DNA from 3 places in the Roseibium sp. JB4-4 genome. Region 1 is predicted to be linked to each of the others. Evidence: predicted binding sites of a transcription regulator. Region 1 holds the regulator's gene; each other region holds the start of a gene.
The links. The regulator LexA, encoded in region 1, represses DNA repair genes until DNA is damaged. The targets are predictions, from matches to a motif close to TGTTCNNNNTGTGTTCNG.
Positions count from the first base shown of each region.

Region 1 (8,189 bases):
CGTTTTGAAGCGAAAATTCTATGCGTTCGATATCCTGCTTCAACAGTTCTGCGTAACCTGAAAACTCCTGACCAAGCGTCAATGGCGTTGCATCCTGCATATGCGTGCGCCCGATTTTGATGATTGTATCCCAAGCTGCCGACTTGGCCTTGAGACTGTCGTGAAGGCGTCTCACACCGGGCAGCAAACGTTGTTTCACTTGTAGGGCGGTCGCCATGTGCATCGCAGCCGGAAAAGTGTCATTTGATGACTGGGACATGTTGACATGGTCGTTGGGGTGGACCGGGTCCTTTGTCCCAAGAACTCCACCCGCAATTGCGATGGCGCGGTTGGAAATGACTTCATTCACATTCATGTTTGTCTGCGTACCGCTGCCAGTCATCCAGACATGCAAGGGAAAGTGGACATCCAGCTTTCCCTCTATCACTTCGTCCGCGGCCCGGACGATGAGGTCAGCCAGATCTTCTCGCAGAAGTCCTAGATCCGCGTTGGTGAGCGCAGCAGCCTTCTTTAAATAGCCGTAGGCGTGAACCAACTCAATTGGCATGAGGTCGGTTCCAATCGAAAAATACTCTATGGAGCGCTGTGTCTGAGCACCCCAGTATTTGTCTTCCGGTACATCGATTTCCCCAAGACTGTCGCTTTCTCTGCGCATTCGGCATTCCCCGCTTACCAGGTCAGTCCTTCAACAGAGCGGACACCAGCCCGCTATTCGGATCGATCAGGTCTTCAATCACGTCAAAATGGTGCCGGCCAGGTTCTGTATGACAAGTCGCGGTTGGCCAAGCCTGAGCCAGCAAGGTCGACTGGCGTACAAATTCAGGGCGCTCGTCTTCTCCAACCCACGCGACGACGGGGCATTCCCTGAGAGGCTCTGCAAGAGCCGGGCTCTCCCTTGCTGCGTCATCTTCCGACAAATTAAAAGATGCATTCATGGCGGTCTTCCTGAGCGGACGAAGGTCGTGAAGTCCGCTAATGGAGACCACTTTCTCAATTCTTCCAAGGAAGGTTGGCGAAATCGGTGTATCCGCACAAAGCATCCGTGTCACCAGATGACCGCCCGCAGAATGACCAGCAAGACGTATAGGCCCGTCCAAACGGTCACCGGCTGTATTGATGGCTTCTCCAATCTGCAAGGTGATATCTTCAATCCTGACCGAAGGTGCCAGCTCATACGAAGGCAGGCAAACGGTCCAGTTCTGGTTCAGGCAACCGGCAGCAAGGTGCGACCAGCTGGATTTGTCGAAACGCAGCCAATAGCCACCATGCACGAAAACCATCAGACCACGTGATGGCCCGTCAGGACTGAAAATATCAAATCTTTGGCGTTCACTATCACCATAGACGACATCGATTTCTTTTATGGGCCAGGTATCCCGGAACGCACTGGCTTCCTTTTCCCAGCGCGGCGGAAAGCTCGCAGCATCTTGAATGTGCGCAGCATTTGCATATGCATCGTCCCAATCGAAAGTCTCTTGCTCGTTCATTTCCCGCTCAAAGTCTCTTATTGCGAAACACAACAGGTATCCTTGCACGGATATTTGTGTCTGGGGAACGTTTCATTCCTTGCCAGCTTGTCAAGCTTATGATGCTCAGCCTAGGTTTCTGGACTTTCCGGGTGGGATGAAGGGAACTTAGCCAATGATAGAGCGTAGCTCGAACCGGGTCGCCAACTTGGCACACTTCTTGACCAAAAACGCGGCCCGGTGGCCTAACCGCGCGGCAATCATCTGGGAAGACAACACCTGGACCTGGCAGGAACTCGACAGGCGCGTCTCAGCGCTCGCGGCAGCCCTAAGCGATAGATTCGGCATCACCAAGGGTGACAGCCTTCTCGTTCAGGCGCAAAACTCCAATCAAATGACCGAAATCATGCTTGCTGCCTTTCGTCTTGGTGCGATCTGGGTACCCTGCAACTTTCGACAAGCCCCTGCGGAGACTGCCTACACTTGCGAGAAATCAAAAGCCAAGGTGATGCTCTGCGACGCAGACTTCGAAGAACAGGCACAAGCCGTCAAGGCTGCCAATCCGGACGTGCGCGGTATCGTTAGCATTGGAGAAAGCGCCTTTGGCGTTTCCTATGAAACCTTGTTAACCAGCCACATGGGAACACAATTTCCAAATGCACCGGTCGACTACACTGATCCCTGCTGGTTGTTCTTCACATCCGGATCCACCGGCCGGCCAAAAGCGGTGGTCCTGTCGCATGGCCAAATCGGCTTCGTTGCAGTCAACTACATGACAGACCTGATGCCAGGAACAAACGAAGAAGATGCATCGCTCGTGATAGCACCTCTCTCGCATGGCGCAGGTCTCCAGCAAATCGCGCAGCTTTCCGCAGGAACGGCACATGTCCTGATGCCAAGAACTGGCTTTAACCCCACAGTCGCTTTCGAACTGATCGAAAAGCACAAGGTCAGCAACATGTTCACGGTTCCCACTATTGTGAAACGCCTCGTCGAAGACCCGGCTGTCGAGCGCTACGATCATTCGAGCCTTCGTCATGTGATTTATGCCGGAGCTCCGATGTACCGCGAAGATCAGAAGCTGGCTCTCGAGAAGCTGGGCTCTGTTTTGGTCCAGTACTACGGACTTGGTGAAGTGACAGGCAACATAACCGTCCTGCGCCCTCAGGATCACGTGCAAGAAGACGGCCCTGAGGCGCGCATCGGCACTTGCGGCACCGAACGGACCGGAATTGAAGTTTCGATACAGGATGAAACTGGTGCCTTGTTGCCACCTGGAACAACAGGTGAGGTCTGCGTCATCGGGGCTGCGGTCTGCGCTGGTTACCTGGAAGACGATGCCGCCAATGAAAACGCGTTTCGCGACGGTTGGTTTCGAACCGGGGACATCGGTCATATGGACGAAGACAGGTATCTCTATCTAACCGGTCGCGCGTCAGACATGTATATTTCAGGCGGGTCGAATGTGTACCCAAAGGAAGTGGAGGAAGTTTTGTTGGCACATCCTTCCTTGTCGGAGGTTGCAATTCTTGGCATTCCAGACCCTCAATGGGGAGAAGTCGGACTTGCGGTGTGTGTGGCCTCAACCAATTCTGAACCGGAACCGGAAGCGGCAGAATTGAGCGAATTTCTTGCCGGAAAGATCGCCCGATACAAGAGACCGCATCGATATTTGTTTATTCAAGCAATGCCCACCAGCGCTTACGGAAAGATCACGAAAAAGCTGGTACGTGAATTTCTGATCGAAAAAGGCTTGATATGAGACGCGGAGTTCCACGGACACTTGATGATATCAAGCACCCTGGACCAATTGCATCTCAACGCAGACCCTCTCTCCCATGCCATGCTGAACCGGTTGCGCTGTCCTTGTCCGATGGAGGTGGTCTGCTGGAAAAGCTTGGCCAGTGGATCGAAGCGTCAGGCTATCAATCCGCGATACTTGATCTCGGTGGCGTGGAACTCAACGCCTTTGACTATGTCATGCCGGATCGTGCGATCGACGACAGGCATGCCGCCTGGTATAGCGACAAACAGGCCTCCGAAGGATCAACACTCATCGAAGCCGTTGCCATTCTGGGCCTCCGGGACGGCAAGTGGTTTGCGCATATTCACGCCTACTGGCTTGAAAACGGCAATGTCCATCTCGGCCACCTCCTTCCGGACAGCGTGTCCCTCGCAAGGAAAGCGGATCTGACCGGATATGGCTTAACGGGAGCTGGTTTCGAAGCCGAATACGACCTCGAAACTGAGTTTACGCTTTTCCGCATCAAGCCATCGCAAACCATCGTCGCCCCCTCCACTCCGCCGAACGCTCTCATCACAACGCTGGCACCATTTGAGGATCTTCACGACAGTATCTGCGATCTCGCTTCGACTATTGGGGCCAACACCTTCAAGGTTGTCGGTCTCGGCAGTCTCGCAGGTGCTGAATTCACATCGTCGCCGCCCATGACAGGCCTTATCTCTGAAATCCTCTTGCAATCAGGTAGTGGCTGCGAACCCAATCAAGGCCAACGGATTCAGATACGCTGCATAGATCTCGACGGAAATCTCCATCAAGGGGTTGCACAGCCCGGCGGGTGCCCGACCCTCGTAACCTGCGAATTGCTGCTGATTTCAACTGACTGAAACACGTTCTAAAGCCGTAATTGATGAACTCCGTTCAATTCCGTGAAAACGGCGGCAATAGAACAGTAAGAGAACATTTACCCTTGCAGAACACAATAGGAACAGCTAAGGTGTTCTCGATTTGTACCAGTCCGATTCTAGGTCAGGGGTAACCGTTATGTTGACGCGCAAGCAGTACGAACTGCTCATGTTCATTCATGAAAGACTGAAGGAAACTGGTGTTCCACCGTCCTTCGATGAAATGAAGGACGCGCTGGACCTGCGTTCCAAGTCTGGTATCCATCGGCTCATTACGGCTCTTGAGGAACGCGGCTTTATTCGTCGCTTGCCAAACAGGGCCAGAGCCATGGAAGTTGTCCGCCTTCCGGACTCAATTGCTCCCGGCCTTGGGGCTCCACGACCACGTGGAAGTTTCTCACCCGAAGTCATCGAGGGCTCTCTTGGCAAGGGAGAAGGCGCCAAGTCTCCTTCTCCTGCTCCATCTGTTCCTGAAGTCGCAGGCACAGAAATACCTGTTATGGGCCGGATCGCCGCCGGTGTTCCGATTGAAGCAATTCAGAACCACAGTCATTCAATCACTGTCCCTCAAGAGCTTCTCGGCAAGGGCGAACACTACGCACTGGAAGTGCGCGGTGACTCTATGATCGAAGCCGGCATTCTTGATGGTGACACGGTCCTTATTCGTCGGACAGATTCAGCTGACAGCGGTGACATTGTCGTTGCACTGGTTGACGATGAGGAAGCAACATTGAAGCGACTTCGCAAAAAAGGTGCGTCCATTGCACTCGAAGCCGCAAATCCAGCTTATGAGACCCGAATTTTCGGACCGGGGCGTGTTCGTGTTCAAGGACGTCTCGTTGCTTTGTTTCGCCAGTATTAGATCGTACGGTCGTTACTAACGGCTTCACTTGGCTTTCGAGGTCAGGTTTGCGCGCGTCATTTCTCCTATTTGGTGCCAGGGTCTTGGTGCCTCTGGAATTGCGAAAATCATTTTTGAGACGATGGTGGTTGCGGCTTGGGTGTCACGCCTGTCAGTGCCATCAATCTTTTGATTTCCGGTTTCAGCGGTGTGCTGCTGCTTGTCAGGCAATTTGTCGTCGCGCGCCGTTGCTTGCGCAGACAGCCAAATAGACACCGCCCCTCGCCTGGCTCTCGTTTCTGCATCAATAACAATGGCTGCTCGGCAACCATCTGGAACGATTAAATCGGTCACGATCAGATCGGCAAATTGGCAATCCTGAAATAAAGCGTCCGCATGCCGAGGAAATGCAATTGAAACAGGCACTTCGACGTTTTGACCGTTCGGCAATTGATCGACTGGCGCATGCGCTCTGATCACACATCCTGATTGATCGCAGTTCCGCTGGGGCGATTTCATCTTGCGCGATTTAATCGCAGACACGGAAACCCCTTCTTTTTGAAGCCAGAGTTCTGTCACGAAGGAAGAACGGTTGACTGATAGGTTCAAGAAACCGTTTTCGTCGCGAGCCGCAACTCTCGAACCCGAAGACGCGATTTGAATATCGGGAGGCCGAGACAAGAAAATCAGGAGTATCGCCAGGGCAAATGGCGCTGCTGAAAACAAACGCCACCGCCCCGGCACCAGAAGAACCAGAAACAGCGCACTTATCAAAAACAGGGTAGGCAACGCGGAGAGATTGCCGACGGTCCCTGTATCGCCCCCCAGAGCTGCGGTGAATTCTGAAATATCAAGCAACCAGGAAATGCCAATCGACATAAAGGCAAGAGGAATTGCGGCCAGTCCGAATGGCATTAGGATGAGCGCAAGAACACCCATAGGCATGACCAGCAATGAAAAGACAGGCATTCCGAGCATATTGCCAACCACGCCAAAGGGCGCAATCCGGCCGAAATGGTGTGCCCCGACAATCCCCGTTGCAAGTCCGGCAACAACTGCCGTTACAAGCAGACCGAATGACCACTTTCCCAAAGAAGCAAAGATCCTTGGCAGCAAGCCAACACGAACGTCTTTCTTCCAGCTCTCTTTGTCTCGACTGCGCCAAAGCTCATAGACGGCGACAAGGCAAATGACAGCTGAGAAGGACATTTGGAACCCGGGAAAAAACAAGCGTTCTGGTGAAATCAACAGAAGCAGAAATCCGGCAAGAGCAACGCTTCTAAGCGTCAAACCACGACGGCCTACCAAAACCCCAAGAAAGACAAGTCCGATCATCACAAATGAGCGCTGAGTTGCGACGGCCGCGCCGGAAATGAGCAAATAACCAACCGCGGCGCATAGCGCAGTTGCCGCCGCCCATTTGTGAATGGGCCATCTGAGTGCAAGCGGTTGAAACAGCGAAAGCAACAACAAAACCGCGCCAAATGCACCCCCTGCGAAAAGAGCCATATGCAATCCGGAAATTGCCAGGATGTGAGCCAATCCTGCTGCGCGAAGTGCTTCCTCTTGCACCTCGGTGATACCGCTTCGGTCCCCCACAAGGAGGGCAACAACAAGGGCAGTTTCCGGGCCCTGCCCCATCACAGTTCTAATCTTGTCTGCAATACCTTCGCGCAGGTTCTGAACCAGTGCTCTGGCTTGGATCGTCAGTGGCGTATTGTCAGATGCCAAGACCATTGAAGGCCCATAGCCAAACCCCGTCGCACCAATTTGGGAATAGAAGGCTCGATAAGAAAAATCATAGCCCCCAGGCATCACTGGTCCTGCCGGAGGAAAAGCCTCCCCCGCAGTTCGACCATTTGCCCCGGTCTGGCAATGTCGCCTGCCGGCACCCGCATCCGAACCTTTTTGGGAAATCCCAGGTCCGATCGCGTTCGATCATTGACGGTTTCAACTTGCAGCAGCAGCCGAACACCGCGCGCATTGACCTGTCGCTCAAGAACAAACCCGGTCAGCGTGACATTCATCATTTCAGAGAGTTTTGGGGCCGCGACCGTGGCTGTCCTGACGCTGGCGACAGTCAAACCGGAAACCAGCGCCAGAAGGAGCAGAACAAACCTGCTTAAAGACCCTCGCCGGGAAATTCGGTAAACAGCACCCATTGCAAAAAGCGTAAGCGCAGTGAGCAAGATCCTATTGGGCTCAGCCGGCAAAATCTTGTAGATCGCAATTCCTGCAGAAAATGCGAAGCAGCACCACAAAAGCCCCTGATCTTCCCAGATGCGGCTCTGAACAACGCCGGACTTTTTTGACGTGAGCGCCGCCAGAACCGCCCAGGCGGACTGAGCCTTGTCCATCCGGCCCCTGCGGTATTGGTGAGGTTCGTTTTCGAGTAATTGGGTTTGAGATGCAGGATGCGAAGCCGCTGAATTGCGGCTCTGTTTTTTTCGGGCGGTGTTTGCTGCTGCACCACCTGCTGATCCTTCCATCTCCTAAAGAAACGGGCAAGTGCCTATTTAGCCTTGCCAATGCCTGTGCTAAGACCGCGCCACCTTCAAAGGCGCAACCTGCGCCGTTATCTTGACAGAGACTTTTAATTAGCACCATGGCACAAGACATCGTCACGCGTTTTGCTCCTTCGCCGACCGGCTTTCTACACATCGGCGGCGCTCGCACCGCATTGTTCAACTGGCTGTTTGCCAAGCATTTTGGCGGAAAAATGCTGCTACGGATCGAGGATACCGACCGTGCCCGCTCCACGGATGAAGCCGTTGACGCCTTGATTGACGGTCTCGGATGGTTGGGCCTTGACTGGGACGGAGATCCCATTTCTCAGTTTTCCCGCGTTGGACGTCACGGCGAAATCGTCGAACAGATGGTGGCAAACGGTTCAGCCTATCGCTGCTATTGTTCGCCGGAAGAGGTTGATGCCATGCGCGAAAAGGCGCGGGCTGAAGGTCGTCCGCCCCGCTACGATGGCACCTGGCGCGATCGTGATCCATTAGAAGCGCCAAAGGACATCGCACCGGTCGTTCGCCTCAAAGCGCCACAGTCCGGCGAGACCGTCGTCGAGGATTTGGTCCAGGGCCGAGTTGTCATTCCAAACAAGGATTTGGACGATTTTGTCATCATGCGATCGGATGGCACACCGACATATATGCTTGCCGTGGTCGTCGACGATCATGATATGGGAATCACGCATATCATCCGCGGTGTCGATCACCTGACAAATGCCG
Region 1 is NZ_CM146333.1:253,637-261,825, reverse strand. Features, by position in the region: gene fumC (class II fumarate hydratase) at 1-655, opposite strand, end outside; gene ACZ1HV_RS01255 (alpha/beta hydrolase) at 678-1,487, opposite strand; gene ACZ1HV_RS01250 (acyl-CoA synthetase) at 1,642-3,228, shown strand; gene ACZ1HV_RS01245 (PPC domain-containing DNA-binding protein) at 3,225-4,094, shown strand; gene lexA (transcriptional repressor LexA) at 4,252-4,974, shown strand; gene ACZ1HV_RS01235 (ComEC/Rec2 family competence protein) at 4,999-6,690, opposite strand; gene ACZ1HV_RS01230 (DUF4131 domain-containing protein) at 6,768-7,310, opposite strand; gene gltX (glutamate--tRNA ligase) at 7,559-8,189, shown strand, end outside.

Region 2 (8,189 bases), 690 kb from region 1:
TCATGGGGGTTGGCGAGAATGCTTTGAACTTTGAACTCAGGTGCTATCTGAAAGACGTCAATAATATTTTGACGACGCAGTCGGATCTCTTTTTCGCCATCTACAATGAATTCGGCAAATCAGGGATTGAAATCCCGATCCCCCAGCGTGATCTGCATATCAAGGATATCGACAAGGTGTTGAGTGCCCTGGATGGAAAAGCAAAAGCTGATCCATCCCCGGCATCCTGACCTTCTAGACAAGTTCAGCCGCGATACGGGCTGCCAGGCGGGCGTTGTTGCGTACAAGTGCGATATTCGTGTCGAGGCTGCGTCCAGCCGTCAGGTCGAGAATTGCGCCCAAAACGAAAGGCGTGACGTCCTTTCCAGTTACATTCCGGGCCTCAGCCTGCCGGATAGCCTCGTCAATATGGCCGGCCATCTCGGATCCGGGTATTTCATCTGCCAAAGGCACCGGATTGGCAATCAGGACACCACCATGATCTGGAAAGTTTTGCCGCATTTTCAAAAGGTTTCCGATCTCAGCGGCCGAATTGAGTGTGTAGGGCGCCTGGAGACCACTGATCCTGGACCAGAATGCCGGCAGTTCCCTAGTGCCAAAAGCGATAACCGGGACCCCCTTGGTCTCCAGCACTTCCAGCGTCTTGGGAATATCCAGCAGCGCCTTTGCGCCTGCTGAAACAACGCAGACTGGTGTTCGTCCAAGCTCGTCGAGATCCGCAGACACGTCGAACGTTGTCTCCGCGCCCTTGTGAACACCGCCAATGCCGCCGGTCGCAAACACTTTCAGCCCGGCAACATGCGCTGCCATCATCGTGGCGGCAACGGTGGTGGCGCCGTAGCAGCCGGTGCTGAGCGCAAAAGTGAGGTCGGCGCGTGAGCACTTCATAACGTCTTCAGCTTGAGCCAGGCGATCCAGGTCGCTGTCGGACAGGCCGATCATGATCTTGCCGTCCATCAGTGCGATGGTGGCTGGGACTGCGCCTTCGGCACGAATGTCAGCTTCGACCAGCCGGGCTGTTTCGACATTCTTCGGAAAGGGCATCCCGTGCGTGATAATCGTGGATTCCAGCGCAACGATCGGTTTTTCGCTGGCAAGTGCATCGCGGACCTCTGCGTTGTAGACAAGCAGGTCTTTGACTGAAGTGCTGAGGTTTGGGCGTGTCACGGAAGAGGCCTCTTATTGTTTCCACGGGCGCAGAGCCCTTTTATCGTTTGACGCTCTTATAAGCTCGCACCGAGAACTCGCCAAGTGATTGGTTTGTCCGTTTGGTCAAAAAGCGGTCAAAGCTTCCCAGGAAAGTGTTTCAGCCAATGCGCCCGTGCTGGCAAGGGTCAGGGCCGCTGCCCTCAGGCCGAACCTCACCGCCTCTTCAAGAGCGTACCCCTTGGAAACTGCTGCGAGGCTGCCCGCCGTCAATGCATCACCTGCGCCGGTCACGTCGACGACATCCGTATTTTCCGGTGTAAGTCTGGTGATCAAACCCTTGTTTGAAACGATTATGCCGGAAGGTCCGTCTGTCAGAACGAAGGCTTTCAAACCTGCGTCGACGAGGGCGGAAGAAATTTCATCTGGGCCCGCTGAAGCTGGCAATCCGGTCAACGCGGCGGCCTCTCCGCGATTGAGATAGAGGCAGTCAAGGCGAGAGAGCAGGGGTTTCAATCGCCGGGACTTGGCATCCGAAACCGCATTGGCCATCAGCCTTCCAGTCTGGATTTGCGACGCCAGGCCCTCAAGCATCGGGGCTGGCAGGTTCGCGTCGACAAACCAGATTGTCTTTTCGTCTGCAGTTGCAGACAAGCGGTCAACGATGTCTGAGAAAAGGTCGGCAGGCGCTTCGGAGAGGATGCGGTCATCGACGCAGGCGGCTTTCAGCGAACCGTCCGGATCATGTAACGCCAGATACTGTCCGGTTGAAAAACCCGATCTGGTGACGGTGAAGTGTTCGATCCCTTCTTCACCCAATTGCTCTTTGAGGATCTGCGCAGCAGCGTCGTCTCCAACTGTCCCGATGAGCTTGGTTTGAACACCCAGCCTTGAAAGGTTACGAGAGACATTCGTCGCCACTCCGCCTGGTTTTGCGTGGAAGCGCGCCGGCGTGGACGTCTCGGGCCGGATCACTTCAGCTCCATGCGCAATCGTATCATAGTGAATTGCACCAAGTGCAATAACAGGACTTTCGAAGGACGGGGACACGCCTGATTACTTCTCCAGAGCTCGATCGGTAGTGGCGGACGTTGAGACACAGGACAAGCGGGCTAACAGATCGAACCTGATGCGGCAACTCCTTGCCGATGGCCGGTTGATTCTCCAGGCATATAGAATCACAGGTGTCGCAAATGAAATAGTTACGCAGCGTTAGCTCCAAACGTTCTACAGAGAACATACTGGAAACAAACAAGCATTTCCGTTTTAATACCAATCGGTTTCGCCGACTTGTCAAATGAGAACAAAAAGTGTACAAAGCTCTCATTGAAACAGCGCGTCCATCGTGGAATAAGGAGCGTAAGCCATGTCACAAAGTACACTTCGTCTCGTAGAAAGCAGCCAGATGGATAAGACAAAAGCGCTTGATGCAGCGCTGAGCCAGATCGAAAGAGCCTTCGGTAAGGGATCCATCATGCGTATGGGTCAGAGGGACGCAGTGGAGATACAGTCTGTCTCAACCGGATCGCTCGGTTTGGATATCGCGCTGGGTATCGGTGGGCTGCCGCGCGGACGTATCGTTGAGATCTACGGTCCGGAATCGTCAGGTAAGACCACACTGGCACTTCATACTGTTGCCGAAGCTCAGAAGAGCGGTGGTATTTGCGCCTTCGTTGATGCGGAGCATGCTCTTGATCCTTTGTATGCCAGAAAGCTCGGTGTCGACATCGACAATCTGCTGATTTCCCAGCCGGATGCGGGTGAACAGGCGCTTGAGATCTGCGACACGCTTGTGCGCTCAGGGGCAATTGATGTTCTGGTTATCGATTCCGTTGCGGCCCTGACCCCTAAGGCGGAGTTGGAAGGGGAGATGGGTGACAGTCTGCCGGGCATGCAAGCGCGCTTGATGAGCCAGGCGCTCCGTAAGCTGACCGCGTCGATTTCCAAGTCGAACTGCATGGTTATCTTCATCAACCAGATCCGGATGAAGATCGGTGTCATGTTCGGCTCGCCCGAGACGACGACGGGCGGTAATGCTCTGAAATTCTATGCTTCGGTTCGCCTTGATATCCGCCGCATCGGCGCGATCAAGGATCGGGATGAGGTGGTCGGAAACCAGACGCGCGTCAAGGTGGTCAAGAACAAGCTTGCGCCTCCTTTCCGGCAGGTTGAATTCGATATCGTTTATGGCGAAGGGGTTTCCAAAACCGGCGAACTGATCGATCTTGGTGTCAAAGGCAATATTGTCGAAAAGTCCGGTGCCTGGTTTTCCTATAACAGCCAGCGGCTCGGCCAGGGCCGTGAAAATGCCAAACAGTTTCTGAGGGACAATCCGGAAATTGCTGAAGAGATTGAATTGGCCATTCGCCAGAATGCAGGTCTTATCGCTGAAGCAATCATCGACCCTGAACGCGGCGCAGAAGAAGACGAGGATTGAGATCTTTCTCCTCTCATCCCTGACGTCTGTTCGCAGACGCGATCTTGTCTGATAAGCAAAATTTTGAACCCCTCCTTGCCGATCAAGGAGGGGTTTTGTCTTTTCATCTTTGAAGTCGCCTGCGGGTCTGTCTGAAAATGCCGGCGGCAACGGGCAAATCCGCAGTTTCTCTGAGCGAGCTTCTTCGCAACTGCTGGACAGGTTTGTAGGTCAAAGTTAAAAGGCTCTTCCGGCCGGTATCCCAATCTGGGGACCTGCGATATCAGAAAGCCAATTAACTGGCCCGCATCTTCGGGCTCAGACCGATGTGAGACCCGAATGACCGGCGTAAACGAAATTCGCACCGCCTTCCTGGACTATTTCAAGAAGAACGATCACGAGGTGGTCGATTCCGGTCCGCTGGTACCGCGGAACGATCCGACTTTGATGTTTGCGAACGCGGGAATGAACCAGTTCAAGAACGTTTTCACCGGTCTTGAAAAGCGCGATTATCAACGGGCGGTGACATCCCAGAAGTGTGTGCGTGCAGGCGGGAAGCACAACGACCTCGACAATGTCGGGTATACGGCGCGCCACCATACGTTTTTCGAAATGCTCGGAAACTTCTCCTTTGGTGATTACTTCAAGGACCGGGCAATTGAACTTGCATGGAACCTGATCACCAAGGAGTACGGTCTGCCGGCGGACAAGCTGTTGGTGACGGTCTATGCCGAGGACGATCAGGCATTTGATCTTTGGAAGAAGATTGCCGGGCTTGGCGAAGACAAGATTATCCGCATCCCGACTTCGGACAATTTCTGGTCCATGGGCGATACCGGTCCGTGCGGCCCGTGCTCAGAAATCTTCTACGACCATGGTGACCATGTTTGGGGCGGCCCTCCAGGCACGCCTGAGGAAGATGGCGACAGGTTCATTGAGATCTGGAACCTGGTCTTCATGCAATATGAACAGACGCCTGAAAAGCGTCTCGACCTGCCGCGCCCGTCGATCGACACCGGAATGGGGATCGAACGCATTGCGGCTGTCATGCAGGGCGTTCACAACAACTATGATATCGATCTCTTCAGGGCATTGATTGCCGCCTCGGAAAACGCGACCGGTGTTGATGCGGAAGGGGACGCGCTAGGCAGTCACAGGGTGATCGCCGACCATCTTCGCTCAACCAGCTTCCTGATCGCAGATGGTGTTCTGCCATCCAATGAAGGCCGCGGTTATGTGCTGCGCCGGATCATGCGCCGCGGAATGCGCCATGCCCATCTACTGGGCGCAAGCGAACCGCTTATGCATAAGCTTGTGCCCGCTCTTGTTCGTGAAATGGGCCGGGCCTACCCGGAGCTTGGCCGGGCAGAAGACCTGATCACGGAAACGCTGAAGCTTGAAGAGACCCGTTTCCGCAAAACGCTTGAGCGAGGCCTTGGCCTGCTCGACAGCGCCACGCAGGATCTGTCGGCTGGTGGTCGGCTAGACGGGGAAACAGCATTCAAACTCTATGACACTTACGGTTTTCCGCTAGATCTTACCCAGGACGCCCTGCGCGCCAGAGATATATCCGTCGATACGGACGCGTTCGACACGGCCATGGAGCGCCAAAAGGCCGAAGCTCGGGCTGCCTGGTCAGGTGCCGGCGGCGCGGCGACCGAGACGATCTGGTTTGCCATGAAGGAAAAATACGGTGCGACCGACTTTTTGGGCTATGAAACCGAGATTGCCGAAGGTGTCGTTGCGGGCCTTGCGTCTGAGGATGCAGAGGTTGCTGAACTGACCGCAGGCCAGAATGGTTTCATGGTGCTGAACCAGACACCGTTTTACGGCGAGAGTGGTGGTCAGGTCGGTGACACCGGCGTGGTGCAGACGAATGGCGTAACGGCAATTGTCACGAACACCCAGAAAAAGGCCGATGGCCTGTTTGTTCATTCCGTGACAGTGGAAGAAGGGACCCTGGTGCCCGGTCTTGCGCTTGAGTTGAAGGTGGATCACGGTCGGCGCACAGGGATCCGGGCCAACCACTCGGCAACGCACCTGGTCCATGAAGCGCTGCGAGAAGTCCTGGGAAACCACGTCGCACAGAAAGGCTCATTGGTCACATCGGAACGGCTTCGATTTGATTTCTCTCATCCAAAGCCCATGAGCGAAGAGGAACTCTCAACTGTCGAGACCTATGCCAACGAGATCGTGCTTCAAAACGCTTCGGTAGACACAAGGCTGATGGCAGTCGATGACGCGATCGAGGCAGGTGCCATGGCCCTGTTTGGTGAAAAATACGGCGAAGAAGTACGCGTTGTTTCCATGGGGACCGCCTTGCATGGTGCCAAGGAAGGTAAACCCTATTCGCTTGAATTGTGCGGTGGGACGCATGTGAAACGCACAGGCGATATCGGTCTGGTCACGCTCGTCTCCGAAGGTGCAGTTGCAGCGGGTGTTCGCCGGATCGAGGCGCTGACCGGTGCTGAGGCAAGGACTTATCTGGATGCGCAGGACAAGCGCCTGCGGGAGGTCGCCGGTATCCTGAAGACTGCTGTTGATGACGTGCCCGGCCGTGTTGCTCAGCTCGTGGAGGAGCGTCGGCGGCTGGAAAAGGAACTGGCCGATGCCAAGAAGAAACTTGCCATGGGCGGCGGTGGTTCGGAAGCAGCACCGGTCAAGGATGCTGGTTCCTACAAACTGATGGCCCGCACGGTTGAAGGCATTAACCCCAAGGATCTGAAGGGCATGGCGGATGATGCCAAGGCTCAGCTGGGTTCAGGGGTCGTTGTCCTGATCAACGTGGCCGACGATGGCAAGGCTGCGATTGTCACAGCGGTTACAAAAGACCTGACCGACAAGGTTAGTGCTGTCGACCTGGTGAGGCTCGGATCAGAAGCGCTTGGCGGGCGTGGTGGCGGTGGACGGCCCGATATGGCACAGGCCGGCGGGCCCGATGGTTCGAAGGCGGAAAGCGCAATTGGGGCGATTGAAAGCCACTTGTCGGCTCTGTAGCAGAAGCCAAAACAACTGCATAAAATGAAAAAGCGTGCCAATGGGCACGCTTTTTTCATGAGATAATGTCTTCAGGTGGGTTTAGATCAGTGAACCATTGCAACGGCTGCAAGAGAGGCGGCTGCCAGCAGAGTGGATACCAGAAGCATTTTCAGTACGACATGGTGCGGTGAGGTCTCCGCAGCTCTGACCTTGTCAGTCTCGATACTCATGTTTGTCTCCTTTTTGAGCGTTTTGCTTACCCTTCTAAAGATGGGGGCTGCGACAAATTTGCCCAATCACGTTGATGCCACTTTGGCTCACGGCTTCGCGTAGTCTTCGTGAAGTGGTCGGGGAGCAATCAGCTGAGCAAGCAAGAGCGCTTTGTCTGAACCCATTCTTCGGCTATTCCTCTTTCAGTACCGCAAAAGACACCGGAGTACGCGGGTGACGCGCCACGAATTCAAGCGAGCACTCTATGAAGTGCTTGAAGACACAGGCAAACGAAAGCTTGCGGCTCGCTCCTTGCGCCATTTTCTGGTTTTCCTGATCATCTTAAATATTGCATTGGCCGTATTCGAAACCGTGCCGGACGTAAGACTGGCCTTCGGAGAACATCTGCGTTTTCTTCAACTCGGCAGCGGCTTTGTCTTTCTGGTTGAATACATCTTGCGTCTCTATGTGGCCGATCTGCATCCGCCGCTGCGCCGCTACGGACCGATCCAGGCACGTCTTCGCTATGCAGTCCATCCCGATGCGCTTGTAGACCTGATTGGTGCATTGCCGCTTTTGTTTGTGCTGTTCTTGCCAAACCAGGCAGTGGTGGTGGTCATCATCCTGCGCCTGCTAAGGTTCCTCAAACTGGCGCGCTATTCGCCCGCGCTCAGATCGCTCATCTCTGCTGTTGCCAATGAACGCCGTGCATTGCTCGGCTCAACCATGATCATCATGGGTGTCATTCTGCTTGCGGCGACCACCATGTACCTGATCGAGCATGACGATCAGCCGGAGAAATTCCGCAGCATTCTTCACGGCATGTATTGGGCCATCACCACCGTCACCACAGTTGGTTATGGCGATGTTGTACCTGTCAGCAATCTTGGAAAGATGGTCGGCAGTTTCGTCATGCTGCTCGGTTACGGTCTCATAGCCTTGCCGGTTGGCATCATTGCGTCAGCTTTTGCAAGGGAAATACACAGCCGGGATTTCGTCGTCACCTGGTCCATGGTGGCCCGCGTACCTCTGTTTGAAGACCTCAAGGCAACGGAAATTGCGGAGGTTTCCAAGCTTCTTCAGGCTCAAAGCGTACGCAAGGGCATGACCATTGCCGATCGGGGTGACGTTGCCGACAGGATGTATTTCATTTCCGATGGCGAGGTGGAAATCAAGCTGCCGCACGACACGGTATACCTTGGCGAAGGCAGCTTCTTCGGTGAACTCGCGCTAATCAATCAGACCCGGCGAACGGCTACGGTTTCAGCCTACAGCGATTGTCAGCTGCTTGTGCTGGAAGCTGAAGCGCTGAGACAGCTCATGGACCGGGATGAAGCGCTTGCCAAGAAGATCATGGACGAAGCGCGAGAACGGGCACTCGCCGGCAAAAAGGTTCTGGGAGAGCTCGCCGAGGAAGAGCTTCAGCAAGCAGGCGTCT
Region 2 is NZ_CM146333.1:5,490,242-5,498,430, forward strand. Features, by position in the region: gene ACZ1HV_RS25845 (DUF3772 domain-containing protein) at 1-230, shown strand, start outside; gene ACZ1HV_RS25850 (pseudouridine-5'-phosphate glycosidase) at 235-1,167, opposite strand; gene ACZ1HV_RS25855 (carbohydrate kinase family protein) at 1,273-2,196, opposite strand; gene recA (recombinase RecA) at 2,513-3,583, shown strand; gene alaS (alanine--tRNA ligase) at 3,902-6,559, shown strand; gene ACZ1HV_RS25870 (hypothetical protein) at 6,646-6,771, opposite strand; gene ACZ1HV_RS25875 (cyclic nucleotide-gated ion channel) at 6,986-8,189, shown strand, end outside.
Region 2: the regulator LexA is predicted to act here: its motif matches at 2,446-2,463, upstream of recA (recombinase RecA).

Region 3 (8,189 bases), 2.5 Mb from region 1:
GATCGGCCCCATGGGCCGGTGATGGATCGCTGTGCGATCCTCTTTTTTATGCGACACGTACCCCGCCGAGCGATCCTTTGCGGAACGCCTGTTGATATGCGGCGTGTCAGGGCTGGTCAGTCGTCTATTTCCACTCTAGAACCTTATTCACACACATGAGCTGCCGGGATCTTGCTCTGTCCGGTGACTGTGAGCCGGAACAGATTGGGAAGACTCCGTTTTTGGGGTTGGTCTCGTGGTTGGCGACTATCCACTAAAGGTAACATACTTTTGTGGAAAATTAAAGCGTTGTGCTTTTTTGATGTGCAAATGACACATAGCACCTCACTGAAGCCATCAGTCAGGTGTTTGAATTTCTTATAAGAATCACAAATTAAGTAAGTATAGCTGACGCATGCGGCAGTGCGCCGCACGCATAAGTTTATCGAATCAAGACGGCGGGTTTGGCGAGAAAAACTTCTCGAATTTATTTTCTTTGCCGTCGTATTCAGCTGCGTCGGGCAGCGGTTCTTTCTTTTCGGTTATGTTTGGCCACTTCTCCGAATACTCGGCATTGACCTCAATCCACTTTTCCAATCCCGGTTCCGTATCAGGAAGAATGGCTTCCGCTGGGCACTCGGGCTCGCACACGCCGCAATCGATGCACTCGTCCGGATTAATGACGAGGAAGTTCTCACCCTCATAGAAGCAGTCCACCGGGCACACTTCAACACAGTCGGTGTATTTGCACTTGATGCAATTGTCTGTGACGACGTAGGTCATCGGTATCCTCATATAAGCCGGCAACCAAATCAGGACGTTCGGACAGCATCCCTCTTATGTCGCGGCGGTCATATGTGAAGCTCATCTATCAGGAGCCGCACATTAAATCTACTTCAGGGCGTTGGGTATCGTTTTTGGATGATGGGCGCAAGCGCCCACGATGACGCATTTTGGTGAAGAAGGAGAAAGATTTTTCGTTTTTTGGCGGTTGGGCGCATTCGGTGTCAGCTATCGCTGCGAAATGCATCCATCTTGCGGCGATCTCGTTTGGTCGGTCGGCCTGACCCGGCTTCCCTTTGGCCAGGTGGCTGTGCAGGAGGGTCAGTCTTTGGAGGTGGCGGAGGCGACAAGTCTTCGTAGAGCTTCCGCGCTTCCTCATAAGGGCCGCGCCGTTTGCCAAGTGCGACGATCTTGAGAACAAGTACTCTTCGTTCCTGCGCGATGGTCAGGACGTCCCCGGGCTTAACGGTCTTGCTTGCAGAAGCAATTTTGTCCTTATTGACCCGGATATGGCCGGAGGTCGCCAGTTTTTGTGCAAGAGACCGGGACTTCGTGACCCTGGCATACCAGAGCCACTTGTCGATGCGCAGGCTGCCCGAAGCAGAAAATTCACCGGTGTCCGGAATTACTTCTTGTCCTTGCTGTCCAGGTTTTCCTTCAAGGCCATCAGAGCTGCGAAGGGCGAATTTGGATCGATAGGCTTGTCTTTTGGCGTCTTGTCGCGCCGGTGGCCACCGTCATGGCCCTTGCCGCCATGTCCACCCTTGTTCCGGTTCGGTCCGCCTTTTCCGGCACCCTTGGCGTGGCGTTTGTCGCCGTGTCCGCCTTTCGGTCCGGGGGATTTGCGGTCTCCACCACGCCGTTGGTCGTTGCGGCCGCGAGGACGGCGATCATGCCGGCCTGGACGCCAGATTTCGATGGTGACGGTTTCCGTTTCCGGGTCACTTTCGGTCGCTTCACCGTCCGCTGCCGCCTCTGTCGACGCATCCGGTGTCTGGACAGTGTCAGACTGGGCGTTGCCTTCAGCTGCTTCCGCCTCCGCCGATTGCACTGCCGGTTCCGCAGTCAGACCTTCTGATTGCTCTTCACCGGCAGGTTCCGCCTCCGCAGCGGGGACATCAACAGCCTGTGTGTCTGCACTGCCGTCGGCAGCAGCAACCGGCGTTTCAGCCGCGACCGAAGCGTTGGCTTCATCTTGGTCTGCGGCGGGCTGCGCGGGCTCTTCCGGCGTTTCTGCGGAGGACGCGTCCTCGACGGTGCTCGGTACTGCCGTCGCTTCGGACCCGTCGACTGCTGCCTTTGCAGTGACCGGACGCTGCACTTCCTTTGTTTCAACACGGTAGCCGAGCGATTTCAGAACCGAGGAAAAGTCCTCACCAGCGCATCCGAGCAGAGACGTCATTGCAACAGTTACGGTGAAGCCTCTACCGGTTTCGATTGCCCCTTCCGGCGGCGCAACCTCCGCATCAAGCGGCTTCCAGGCGATCAATGGCCGGATCAGGTCTGCCAGGCGTTCCAGAATGTCGACACGCACGGCCCGAGGACCGCAGACCCTGAACCCGACAACCTTGTAGAGCGCCTTGTCGATGCTTTCATCAACCGGAATGGAAGTGCGGCCCGACGCGGACAACTGTGGCAACTCGGCCATGCCATTCATGTCAAGCGAGCCGTGCTTCAGCGCCCATAGCTGTGCCAGCAATTGGCTGGGGGCTGGTTTCAATAGTGCGGGTACGAAAACGGTGTACGCACCAAAACGAATGCCATGCTTGCGCAATGAGGCGCGCATGTCCTGATCGAGTTGCCTGATCTCGTCTGCCGCTTCCTGGCGTTCAAGAATGCCGAGACCCTCAACGATGCGGAAGGCAATGCCGCGCGCAAGACCTTCCAGATCTTCACCGTTTTTCAAGTCCACGAGCGGTTTCAGCAACGTGTCAATCTGCGCCTTGACCCAAAGGTCGATGCGGCTCTGGACAGCTTCCCTTGTCGGACCTGACAAATGGTCGTCCGCCAGCAGCAGTGCCGTCGGCGCAAGCAGGTCTTCATCGGCAACCAATTTGGCGACCGGTTCGCCCCGCCAGCGGATGGTGCCATCCGATGTCAGCACAAAATCGGTATTTTCCGACTTGCCGAGCTTTTCGGCGCGAGACTCGATCTCGGTCGTCAGTGCCTTCTGGGCGGCTGCGCGCACGGTCTTCCCATCCGGGCCCTCGGCCGCCGCGTCGGGAGCAAAGCGGAAGCCAAGCAGATTTCCGATGTGCTGACCTTCAACGAGCACATCGCCACTCGATGTAATTTCTGCTTCCAGCATTGCGTTCTCTCTCAAACGTCGCATCAATACACTTGTCCGCCGATCCACGAAACGCTGTGTCAGCCGCTCGTGAAGGGCGTCAGATAACTTGTCTTCTATGCCGCTTGCCACACCTTGCCAGTGAGCCGGATCGGCCAGCCAGTCAGGACGATTCGCGACATAAGTCCAGGTCCGGATGTGAGCAATCCGGTTTGCGAGTGTGTCGATATCACCATCTGCGCGGTCTGCGAAGGCCAATTGACGCGTGAACCAATCGTCAGCAATGACATCGTGCCGCATCAAATGGCTGTAAATGGTGTTCAAAAGGTCGGCGTGGTTCGCGGGTGCAATCTTGCGATAATCTGGGACCTGACACACATCCCATAACAATTCGACCGCTTTTTCACCCTTTGCCATGTCAGATATTGCGTTGTCGCGCAATAAATGTTCAAGCGCCGTGATGTCATCGCCGGTGGGTGCCCTGGCGAGACCCTCTTCTTTCGGCACTGCATCCAGGGTTTTCCGAAGCGAGCCGATGGAAGAAAAATCCAGAGAACTGTTGCGCCATTGCAGCACTTTCAGGCTTCCGAACTGATGACTTTCAATCTGTTCGACGAGTTCGTCAGGCAACGGGTCGACCCGACCGGTGACACCGAAGGTGCCGTCTTTGGTGTGCCTTCCGGCGCGCCCGGCGATCTGACCCATCTCAGAAGCCGTCAATTGCCGATACTGGTATCCGTCATATTTCCTGTTGCCCGCAAAGGCGATGTGGTGGACATCGAGGTTGAGGCCCATGCCGATGGCATCTGTGGCAACGAGGTGATCGACATCGCCATTCTGGAAAAGGTCAACTTGGGCATTCCGGGTTCTTGGGCTCAGTGAGCCAAGGACGACGGCAGCACCGCCACGTTGCCGGCGGATGAGTTCAGCGATCGAATAAACTTCGTCGGACGAAAATGCGACGATCGCGGACCGGGCCGGCAGACGGGACACCTTTTTGGAACCCGCATATTCCAGAATGGACATACGCGGCCGGGTCACGACATTGAGACCCGGCAGAAGCCTTTCCAGCAAAGGTCGCGCCGTCGCCGAACCCAGCAACAGGGTTTCCGACATGCCGCGCAAATTCAGGATGCGGTCGGTGAAAACGTGCCCCCGATCCAGATTTCCGGCGAGCTGCACCTCATCTATAGCGACAAACTCGGTTTTAAGATCCAGCGGCATCGCCTCGACCGTCGAGACCCAGAACCGCGGATTATCCGGAATGATCTTTTCTTCACCCGTGACCAGGGCAACGGCGTCTTTGCCCGCCCGGTCCGCCACGCGCCCATAGACCTCGCGCGCCAGAAGGCGCAATGGCAGGCCGATCAGACCTGAGGACTGCGCCAGCATGCGTTCTATTGCGAGGTGAGTCTTGCCGGTGTTCGTCGGTCCGAGCACGGCCGTGACAGTACGGGACCGGGCTTGCGGCGGCAGCGGCAGTGGTTGGGGGCGTGGCATGGAAGTGGTTTTGGTTGGCTTTCTTTGGCAAGGCGCTCTAAAGGACGCCATTGGAATGGGCCCTAAATATGGTGGAGCGTATCTAGCACGGCGCCGCGCGTTGTGTCCCTATCCAAATGGTCAAAAACGTCTCTTTTTTCAATTGAAAAATTCTTGTGGAGAACGACTCTGGAACAAACCGAAACCGAATCGCGGACTCTTGTTGATTCAGGATTTGTTCCCTACGAGATGTAGACTCTTTAGTGCTATTGGGTACAAAATCCTGAATCTGGTCAATAGTTTGAGTCAAAATCTATCAATGAGAGTGATTTGGAGCGAATCGCTGTCAAGAATTAAAATTCCGAAAATTGCCGGAATAACCTTGGAGGCTCGTCCGTTTACCTTTGGACACAGGGTGAACGAAGCCTGGACGAATCGCTGATTCAGAAAAGTTGCGGGTTTGTTCGTACCAGATTTGGTAGGTTAGCATGCGGCAGAACGGATTTTTGAACCGATATCCCGGGCGCCGACAAAAGGCAGTCAACCTGGTGTTCAGAACAGTGTCTCAATTTGGTTCAGAGTTGAAAAATGCGCTCAAAAATTTTGCAAGTGCAGGAAAATGGCTGACGTTTTGCTGCACTGCAAATAAATCGAAAACGGTAATCCGTCGGAGACTTAGGCCGGATTAGTGTTCATTTTCTATGAGTTAGCGGTGCAGGCGCAAAAATTTTCTCCGGCTTAAAAAAAGGACATACCTTCTGCCCCTTTTCAAGCGCCTCCTACCAAAGTAGAAATCTTGCCGAAAGTGGCTGAAATTTGGCTCAAAGTTAGGGGAGAGGGCGTTTGGCAATTGCAAAAATTCTCGTTGCGAACAGATCCGAGATTGCGATCCGGGTGTTTCGGGCGGCCAATGAGCTTGGTCTGAAAACCGTTGCGATCTATGCGGAACAGGACAAGTTGGCGCTGCACCGCTTCAAGGCCGACGAGGCCTACCAGGTCGGAAAAGGGCTTGGCCCCATCGAGGCCTACCTGTCCATCGACGAGATCATACGTGTTGCCAAGCTTTCCGGGGCGGATGCAATCCATCCAGGATATGGTCTCCTTTCCGAAAGCCCGGAATTCGTTGACGCCTGTGAAGCTGCGGGAATTACCTTTGTCGGACCCAGATCCGACACCATGCGCCGTCTGGGCAACAAGGTCGCTGCCCGTAATCTTGCGATTGAAGCTGGTGTTCCGGTCATGCCGGCGACTGATCCACTGCCAGATGAAATGGATGAAATCCGGCGCCAGGCAGAGAGCATCGGCTATCCCGTCATGTTGAAAGCCTCCTGGGGTGGCGGCGGACGCGGGATGCGGGTGATCCCCGACGAAGCGACGCTGGAAAAGGAAGTTCTGGCCGCAAAGCGCGAAGCAATGGCCGCCTTCGGCAAGGACGAGATCTATCTTGAAAAGCTGGTTCAGCGCGCCCGGCATGTGGAAGTGCAGATCCTCGGCGATGGCGAATCCGTTGTGCATCTGTTCGAGCGTGATTGTTCCATTCAGCGCCGGCATCAGAAAGTCGTCGAGCGGGCTCCGGCTCCATATCTCGACGAGGCCAAAAGGCAGGAACTTTGCGAATACGGTCTGAAGATAGGTCGCGCAGTCAACTATCGCGGTGCAGGTACGGTCGAATTCCTGATGGACGCCGATACGGGCGCCATCTATTTCATCGAAGTCAATCCGCGTGTCCAGGTTGAGCATACGGTGACGGAAGAAGTCACCGGCATCGACATCGTGCAGGCGCAGATCCACATTGCGGACGGTTACAAGATCGGTTCGCCGGAGAGCGGTGTCCCGCCGCAGGAAATGATCCGTCTCAACGGTCACGCATTGCAGTGCCGGATTACGACCGAAGATCCGGAACAGAATTTCATTCCGGACTACGGGCGCATCACGGCTTATCGAGGCGCCACCGGATTTGGCATTCGCCTGGATGGCGGGACAGCTTATTCCGGTGCGGTGATCACACGTTTCTATGATCCGCTGCTGGAAAAGGTTACGGCCTGGGCACCCACGGCCGAAGATGCGCGCAAACGCATGGACCGCGCGCTGCGCGAGTTCCGGATCCGCGGCGTTGCCACGAACCTGGTCTTCCTTGAAAACATCATCGGACACGATGATTTCAAGGCCAATGCCTATACAACGAGATTCATCGACGACACGCCTGCTCTCTTTGAGCAGACGAAACGGCAGGATCGGGCAACCAAACTCCTGACCTATATTGCCGACGTTTCCGTCAACGGGCATCCGGAAACCAAGAACCGCGAGAGGCCGCCCAAGGATGCGTCTGCGCCAATCGTTCCTGATTTTGGCGACGGCAAACCGGCTGGAACCCGGCAATTGCTCGATGAACTGGGTGCGAAGGGTTTCGCCGACTGGATGAAGGCGGAAAAGCGCGCGCTGATAACCGACACGACGATGCGCGACGGGCACCAGTCACTGCTGGCCACTCGCATGCGCAGCCACGATATCGTCAATGTGGCCGATGCCTACGCAACCGGTTTGCCAAACTTGTTCTCTCTGGAGTGCTGGGGTGGTGCGACTTTCGATGTTGCCATGCGCTTTCTCACCGAAAGCCCCTGGGAGCGTTTGCATCAGATCCGCGAAAGAGCGCCGAATATCCTGCTCCAGATGCTGCTGCGCGGTTCCAACGGGGTCGGCTACACAAATTATCCGGACAATGTGGTTCGCTACTTCGTCAAGCAGGCAGCCGAAAACGGCATCGATCTTTTCCGCGTCTTCGATTGCCTGAACTGGGTCGAAAACATGCGTGTCTCGATGGACGCGGTGCAGGAATCGGGAAAACTGTGTGAAGGCGTTCTTTGCTACACCGGCGACATGCTGGACAGCGCCCGTCCGAAATATGATCTCAAGTATTATGTCGGTCTTGCCAAGGAGCTGGAAGCAGCAGGAGCGCATATTCTTGGTATCAAGGACATGGCGGGCTTGTGCAAACCGGAAGCCGCAAAACTTCTGATCAGGACCTTAAAACAGGAAGTCGATCTGCCGATCCATTTCCACACGCATGATACATCGGGCATCGCCGCTGCGACGATACTGGCGGCGGTCGAAGCAGGCGCCGATGCGGTCGATGCAGCGATGGATGCCCTTTCAGGCCTGACGTCGCAGCCTTGTCTCGGTTCCATTGTCGAAGCACTGCGCGGTAGCGAGCGCGACACAGGGCTCGATGCCAAGACCATCCGCCAGATTTCATTCTACTGGGAAGCCGTCCGGACTCAGTACCGGGCCTTTGAAAGTGACCTGCGTTTCGGAGCCTCAGAAGTCTATCTTCACGAAATGCCGGGGGGCAGTTCACCAACCTGAAAGAGCAGGCACGGTCGCTCGGTCTTGAAACCCGCTGGCATGAAGTTGCACAGGCCTACGCCGATGCCAACCAGATGTTCGGTGATATTGTCAAGGTCACACCGTCCTCCAAGGTCGTCGGCGATATGGCATTGATGATGGTTAGCCAGAACCTTAGCGTGAAGGATGTCGAAGACTCTGGGAAGGATGTCGCCTTCCCGGACAGCGTTGTGAAGATGCTGCATGGGGATCTCGGACAGTCGCCAGGCGGCTGGCCGGAAGCCCTTCAGCAAAAGGTGCTGAAGGGTGAAACTCCGAT
Region 3 is NZ_CM146333.1:3,652,095-3,660,283, forward strand. Features, by position in the region: gene fdxA (ferredoxin FdxA) at 430-762, opposite strand; gene ACZ1HV_RS17225 (RNA-binding S4 domain-containing protein) at 987-1,352, opposite strand; gene ACZ1HV_RS17230 (helicase-related protein) at 1,388-4,549, opposite strand; partial or broken gene pyc (pyruvate carboxylase) at 5,372-8,189, shown strand, end outside.
Region 3: the regulator LexA is predicted to act here: its motif matches at 4,708-4,725, upstream of ACZ1HV_RS17230 (helicase-related protein).